One region of the Chitinimonas naiadis genome, then DNA from elsewhere that is predicted to be linked to it. Evidence: predicted binding sites of a transcription regulator. Region 1 holds the regulator's gene; each other region holds the start of a gene.

Region 1 (2,268 bases):
CGGTAGTGCAGGTTGAACTTGTCCTCAACCAGGGTGTTGAACTGATCCCCCTGTACCTGCGCCTCGATAATCAGTGGCTTGCCACGTTGCCAGCCGTGCTGGGCGAAGTAGTTCGCCACGCTGGCGAGGATGTCGCCGGGGTTCTGCCAGATGTCGTGGCGGCCGTCGCCATCCCAGTCGGTAGCGTAGGCATGAAAGCTCGACGGCATGAACTGTGGTGCGCCCATGGCGCCGGCGTAGCTGCCCTTGAAGTCGAACGGGTTGGCATGCTCGTCGCGCGCCAGTAGCAGGAATTCCCTCAGTTCCTTGCGGAAGAACTCGGCCCGGCGCGGGTAGTTGAAGGCAATCGTGGAGAGCGCATCCATGACGCGGAAACTGCCGGTATTGCGCCCCCACAGGGTCTCTACGCCCAGGATGGAGACCAGGTACTCAGGCTCAACGCCATATTGCTCCGACACGGCCTGCAACAAGGGCGCATGCTCCTGCCAGAAGGCCACGCCGAGACGAATGCGGGTGTCGTTGACGAAATCCGGGCGGAAGGCGTAGTAGGGGCGGCTGGTCGATGGTCTGTCCAGGATGGCGAGGATGTTTTCCTTGTAGGTGACCTGGGCGAACTGCGCGTTCAGCGTCGCCCTGTCAAAGCCGGGTTCCTTTGCCATCTCCTCGATGAAGGCCTGGACATCCGGCCGCTGGCTGAAATCGGTCGGTAGCTCGTCGGCAAGGCAGCTCAGGGCAGCCAGGCTCAGCAATAGGGCGCGCAGTGTCAAATCAGGGTTTCCGATTGGGTGCCGGACTGCGGCCAGAGAGAGCCGGGCAGTGGGGGCAGGATGGGATCAATGGTGCGACAGGGCGGACGACAGTAGTCGTGCCGTGATATCGACGATGGGGATGACGCGTTCGTAGGCCATGCGGGTCGGACCGATGACGCCCAGCGTGCCCACGATCTGGCCGTTGACCTCATAAGGGGCGGTGACCACCGAGCATTCATCGAGTTGCGACAGGCCGGCTTCCTGGCCGATGAAGATCTGTACCCCGGCCGCATGCTGGCCGTGGTCCAGCAGTTGCAGCAATGCGGTTTTTTCCTCGAATACCCGGAACAGCTGACGCAGGCGCTGGACGTTGCCGGACAATTCGTCGACCCGCAGCAGGTTGCTTTCACCGGTGATCACGACCGGTGTCGGTTCCTCGGCCATGGCCTGGCTGCCCGCCTCGACGGCGGCGTTCATCAATGCCGTGATATTGCCTTGCAGATGACGCAGGTCCTGATAGACCGCATCCCGCACTTCTTCCAGCGTCTTGCCGACGCAATGCTGGTTCAGGAAATTGGTTGCTTCGACCAGCTCGTGGCTGGCGTGCTCGCGTTCGGTGATCAGGATACGGTTCTGTACGTCGCCATCGGCGGTGACCAGGATCAGCAGCACGCGCTTTTCTGCCAGGCGGACAAACTCGACCTGCGCCAGCGGAATGCCCCGACGCTTGGGGCTGAGGACGATGCCGGCGAACTCGGTCAGTTGAGACAGCAGGGAGGACGCTGCCGCCACGGCCCGGGTTGGATTGTCCGGTTGCAGATGCCCTTGCAGCTCACGAATCTCAAGCTGCTGCAGCGGTTGTATGGTGATCAGCTTGTCGACGAACAGCCGATAGCCCAGCGAGGTCGGTACCCGCCCGGCAGAGGTGTGAGGACTGGTGATCAGCCCCAGCTCCTCCAGGTCCGACATCACGTTCCGTATGGACGCAGGAGAGAGCTCCAGACCCGAGTACTTGGAAAGGGTACGGGAACCAACCGGCTGGCCTTCGGCGATATAGCGCTCGACCAAGGTCTTTAACAGGATTTGCGCACGTTCACTGAGCATGGGGCGATTGTAGCGCGTGCTGTACATGCAGCAAGCGTATCTCGCAAGTGCGGACCTGACAGAAGTGGGTCGGTATTTGCTGCGATGCAACAGCTGCGATGGTGGCTATTGTGAGGCGGCCTGCTCCCGGCGTAGTCTCCGCCACCGTAACAGGATGATTTTGTTGTCGCCTGATCTTGTCTCCAGTCGGGAGTGTTTCCATGCGTTTTCTGCCGTACCTGATGTCTCTGGTGTTTCTGTCGGTCACCGTGTCTGCCGCCGAGCCGATACGGATTGCCCTTGAGGGTAAATACCCGCCTTTCTCCGAGATTGATGCCAAGGGCAACCTGGCGGGTTTCGATATTGATATCGCCAAGGCGCTGTGCAAGGAGATGAAGGCAGACTGCAAACTGGTGCAGGTAGACTGGGACAACCT
Region 2 (2,268 bases), on a different contig from region 1:
GTCGGCCGCCGGCCTCACCTGCAACACGATGGCATTGAGTTTCAGTGCAGCGGCCCGATCCAGAATGGTTCTTAACTCAGCCTGCTGCTGCGCAGATGTCAATCCGGGGCGACTGGGCCAATCGATATTGCCTATCGTCGTCACCCAGGCGGCCCGGAATTCGCGCGGTGCCGGTGGCGGCATGGCAAAGCCGATTTGCGGAGAAGCCGGCGCAGTCGGGGCCGTCGTCTTCCTGTCGACATGAGCAGCTGGCGTCTCAGCAGGTGCCGGGGCAGGATCGGGGAATGCGGTAGGTGTAGGTGTAGGTGTCGCACATGCCAGCAGCAATTGCGAAACAAGACCAATGGCAAGCAAATGATAATCAAGGCGGCCGCTACGGCCAAAGCGTAGAGAAAGCCGACACACCGTAGCAAACGCAGAAAAGGGCAAGGGCATCACCTGCAGATCAGCCGACGCTGTCGGCCCAGGTGCGCAGGATCGCATATCACCCGCCACGGCCCAAGCAATAAGCCCGAAAACATCACCAATGCTTGGCCCCACAGGAGCCGGTTTCCAGCATACGAGCGCGCCCCCTGCCTGGCCTCAATCACAATACTAAGCCCGCAATCATTTGTCGCACTTAGATTTATTTGAAATATAAATCTTATTTATTATACCAAATGGCCATATCAAAGTAGGCCCGTTTCGAGCGAGCAGAGATGCTGGCGGGTGGCAAGATACCGACCATCAGGCACAGCCATCTCACCCTAAAACCAAGACCCATCAAGGCTTTCAGCCCTGCTTTCATCACTTTGCGCGGCGCATGCATCAATCCGTAGGATCTCTACCAAACACTTAGCGTGACTGATTTGCAGCAGATCGAGCGGACGCTCCTCGACCAATACCGCATCGTGAACTTTTCCAACCGTTAGCACTCAATGAACGAGAGTGCTAATATCAAGTCGCTGCGGAAATAGGCGCAGTGCAAAGGAGCCAGCAACGATGACGACGATGACCCTGCCAGTAATCTCCTCCGGTGACAGTCTGGATCGCTATATCCAGCAGATCAGCGCGATACCGCTGCTGACACCCGAAGAAGAGACCGCCCTTGCTACCCGCCTGCACGAGCAGAATGACCTCGACGCGGCCGGTAAACTGGTGATGTCGCACCTGCGCGTCGTGGTTTCGATCGCCCGTGGCTATGCTGGTTATGGCTTGCCGCAGGCCGACCTGATCCAGGAGGGCAATATCGGCCTCATGAAAGCCGTCAAACGCTTCGAGCCAGCTCGGGGCGTGCGCCTCTTCTCCTTCGCCGTGCACTGGATCCGTGCCGAGATCCACGAATACATTCTGCGTAACTGGCGTCTGGTGCGTATTGCCACCACCAAGGCGCAGCGCAAGCTGTTCTTCAATCTGCGCAGCATGAAGTCCAGCATGAACGCCCTGACCCATCAGGAAGCCCAGCAGATCGCTGACGACTTGGGCGTCAAGCGTGAAGAAGTATTGGAGATGGAAACCCGCATGACCGGCCATGATGTGGCGCTGGTCGCGGATGACGGCGACGAAGACAGCTATGCCCCCATCGACTGGTTGGCCGATAACGACAGCGAGCCGGTAGCCGTACTCGAACGCCGCGCGGTCGACTATCAGCAAGGTGAAGGCCTGCAGGCCGCACTGGATACGCTGGATGCTCGCAGCCGACGTATCGTGGAGTCACGCTGGTTGGCCGATGATAGCGGTGCGACTTTGCATGAGCTGGCTGCGGAGTTCGGTGTGTCTGCTGAGCGTATTCGTCAGATTGAGGTGAAGGCCTTGCAAAAAATGAAGGCAGCGATGGCGACACCCGCATAATTATTGGAAGTCAAAAATACAAAAAGCCGCTGATTGCGGCTTTTTGTATTTTTTTCGGGCAGGAATGTCCAATTGCTCGACTAATACAGCCTGGATGCTGAGTCTCCGAGAACTTACCGGATGTTCTCGGCTGTCGGAACGCTATCTAGACGATCGTGATATGCGCGCAGACAGGGTCACTTTCGTGAACAGCGAGCAGATTGATACCCAACTGAAGAATCTTGTAGCCCCTATCTTCCAGAAAGCTACGGATTCCGGCCTCATCTGACTTGAGCTTTTCTATCAGCATCTGCGGTTTATGATTGGTAATCGCACGCTCCGCCCCCATCAAGGCATCCATTTCCATTCCTTCGATGTCGATCTTGATGAAATCAAGCCGGTCCAGATTCAGGTCGTCGATGGCAACCATCTTGGTCAACTGCATTTTATCGTCGGAGT
Region 3 (2,268 bases), on a different contig from region 1:
TCCCGCCGGCAAACGCTGGAAGCGCTGGAAGAGACACCGTTCTCGAACGAGTTCTTCACCCCCAGCTATGTCGATGCCTTCCATCGCCTGCCAATGGCGCGCAAGCCCGCCATTGTCGAGCGGCAGAAGCTGGCTGGCGACGGTATCTCGCCCGAGACGCTGAAGCAGCTCTATCAGACCCTCTATACCGATGGCTTTCTGACAGGGACTGCGCAAAAGCTGCGCATCCTGCCGCACCGCGAAGTCCAGGCCATGGATACCCATGCGGCGGGTGGCTGGTCGCTGGCGGCACACAACGGCTTCGACGGCCGCACCGACCGCATCGATGCCGACGTGGTCATCCTCGCCACCGGCTACCTGACCAAGCTGCCGGGCTGCCTGGAACCCCTGCACGACCGGCTCGACCTCGACCCGGAAGGACGTTTCCTGCTGCAACGGGATTTCTCGGTAGGTTGGGATGGTCCGACCCAGCATCGCATCTATGTGCAGAACGGTGGTCGCTACAGCCATGGCATCGCCGACCCGCAACTGAGCCTGGCCGCCTGGCGCGGTGCCACCATCGTCAATTCCTTGCTCGGTGAAGCGCGCTATGCGACCGGCGACGCACCGTTGCCGATTGAATGGGCAACCCATACAGCCAAGGACGTTGCGCTGGAAAAAGCCGCCTGACCGGTGAACTGCGGGCTGGCGGTGGCGTCATCGCGCCGCTGCCGGCCCAGTCCTTGGCGACCACGGGAACCTACCGCCCCGCTGCCACTCCCTTACCCGCCCGGCGAAAACTTCATCAGTTTGAAACACCCCGCTCTTGAAATGGGTACTGAGCGCCCATATCATTAGCACTCGTTAGCAGAGAGTGCTAACAGCGATCATCAACTCAATGATTTTTGCCTGTTACGGCATTCTGAATATACCCACAGGAGCAAACCATGAAGATTCGTCCCCTGCACGATCGCGTTGTGATCAAGCGCGTCGAAGCCGAAGAAAAAACTGCCTCGGGCATCGTTCTGCCAGGCAATGCGGCTGAGAAGCCCGATATGGGCGAAGTCGTGTCCGTCGGTACCGGCAAGATCCTGGACAACGGTTCCGTGCGCGCCTTGCAAGTCAAGGCTGGCGACAAGGTGATCTTCGGTAAGTACAGCGGCCAGACCGTCAAGGTCGACGGCAACGAACTGCTGGTCATGCGCGAAGAAGACATCATGGGTGTGGTCGAAGCCTGAGCGGCTCCCCTCCCTGACTTAAACCCCACGAATTCTGGAGAGCTAAAAAATGGCAGCTAAAGAAGTCAAATTCGGTGATTCCGCCCGCGTAAAACTGGTCAACGGCGTGAACATCCTGGCCGATGCGGTCAAGGTAACCCTGGGCCCCAAGGGCCGTAATGTGGTGCTCGAGCGCTCCTTCGGCGCCCCCACCATCACCAAGGACGGGGTGTCCGTCGCCAAGGAAATCGAACTGAAGGACAAGTTCGAGAACATGGGCGCCCAGCTGGTCAAGGAAGTAGCTTCCAAGACCTCCGACATCGCCGGTGACGGCACCACCACAGCCACCGTGCTGGCCCAGGCCATCGTCAACGAAGGCCAGAAGTACGTCACCGCCGGTTTCAACCCGACGGACCTGAAGCGCGGCATCGACAAGGCTGTTGTGGCCCTGGTTGCCGAGCTGAAGAAGATCGCCAAGCCGACCACCACCTCCAAGGAAATCGCCCAGGTTGGTTCCATCTCCGCCAATAGCGATGAAGATGTCGGCCAGATCATTGCCAACGCCATGGACAAGGTTGGCAAGGAAGGCGTGATCACCGTGGAAGACGGCTCCTCGCTGGAAAACCAGCTGGACACCGTGGAAGGCATGCAGTTCGACCGCGGCTACCTGAGCCCGTACTTCATCAACAATCCGGAAAAGCAGATCGCTTCGCTGGACAACCCGTTCGTGCTGCTGTTCGACAAGAAGATCAGCAACATCCGCGACCTACTGCCGGTACTGGAGCAAGTGGCCAAGGCCGGTCGTCCGCTGCTGATCATCGCTGAAGATGTCGAAGGCGAAGCCCTGGCTACCCTGGTGGTCAACAACATCCGCGGCATCCTGAAGACCGTGGCCGTGAAGGCTCCTGGCTTTGGCGATCGTCGCAAGGCCATGCTGGAAGACATCGCCACCCTGACCGGCGGCACCGTGATCGCCGAAGAAATCGGTCTGACCCTGGAAAAGGCCACCCTGGCTGACCTGGGCCAAGCCAAGCGCGTCGAGATCGGCAAGGAAAACACCACCATCATCGAC

The links. The regulator HrcA, encoded in region 1, represses chaperone genes, less so after heat shock. The targets are predictions, from matches to a motif close to ATTAGCACTCGNNNNNNNCGAGTGCTAAT.
Region 2: rpoH (RNA polymerase sigma factor RpoH) is a predicted target of HrcA. The motif match lies at 907-935, and genes of this name have one in related genera.
Region 3: groES (co-chaperone GroES) is a predicted target of HrcA. The motif match lies at 833-861, and genes of this name have one in related genera.

Annotation. Positions count from the first base shown of each region.
Region 1 covers NZ_BAAGVO010000007.1:205,222-207,489, forward strand. Annotated here, with positions in the region: gene mltB (lytic murein transglycosylase) at 1-767, opposite strand, end outside; gene hrcA (heat-inducible transcriptional repressor HrcA) at 834-1,853, opposite strand; gene ACYVHK_RS21405 (type 2 periplasmic-binding domain-containing protein) at 2,054-2,268, shown strand, end outside.
Region 2 covers NZ_BAAGVO010000009.1:197,106-199,373, forward strand. Annotated here, with positions in the region: gene ACYVHK_RS24045 (glycoside hydrolase family 10 protein) at 1-183, opposite strand, end outside; gene rpoH (RNA polymerase sigma factor RpoH) at 982-1,830, shown strand; gene ACYVHK_RS24055 (FkbM family methyltransferase) at 1,976-2,268, opposite strand, start outside.
Region 3 covers NZ_BAAGVO010000006.1:46,608-48,875, reverse strand. Annotated here, with positions in the region: gene ACYVHK_RS19470 (lysine N(6)-hydroxylase/L-ornithine N(5)-oxygenase family protein) at 1-669, shown strand, start outside; gene groES (co-chaperone GroES) at 927-1,217, shown strand; gene groL (chaperonin GroEL) at 1,267-2,268, shown strand, end outside.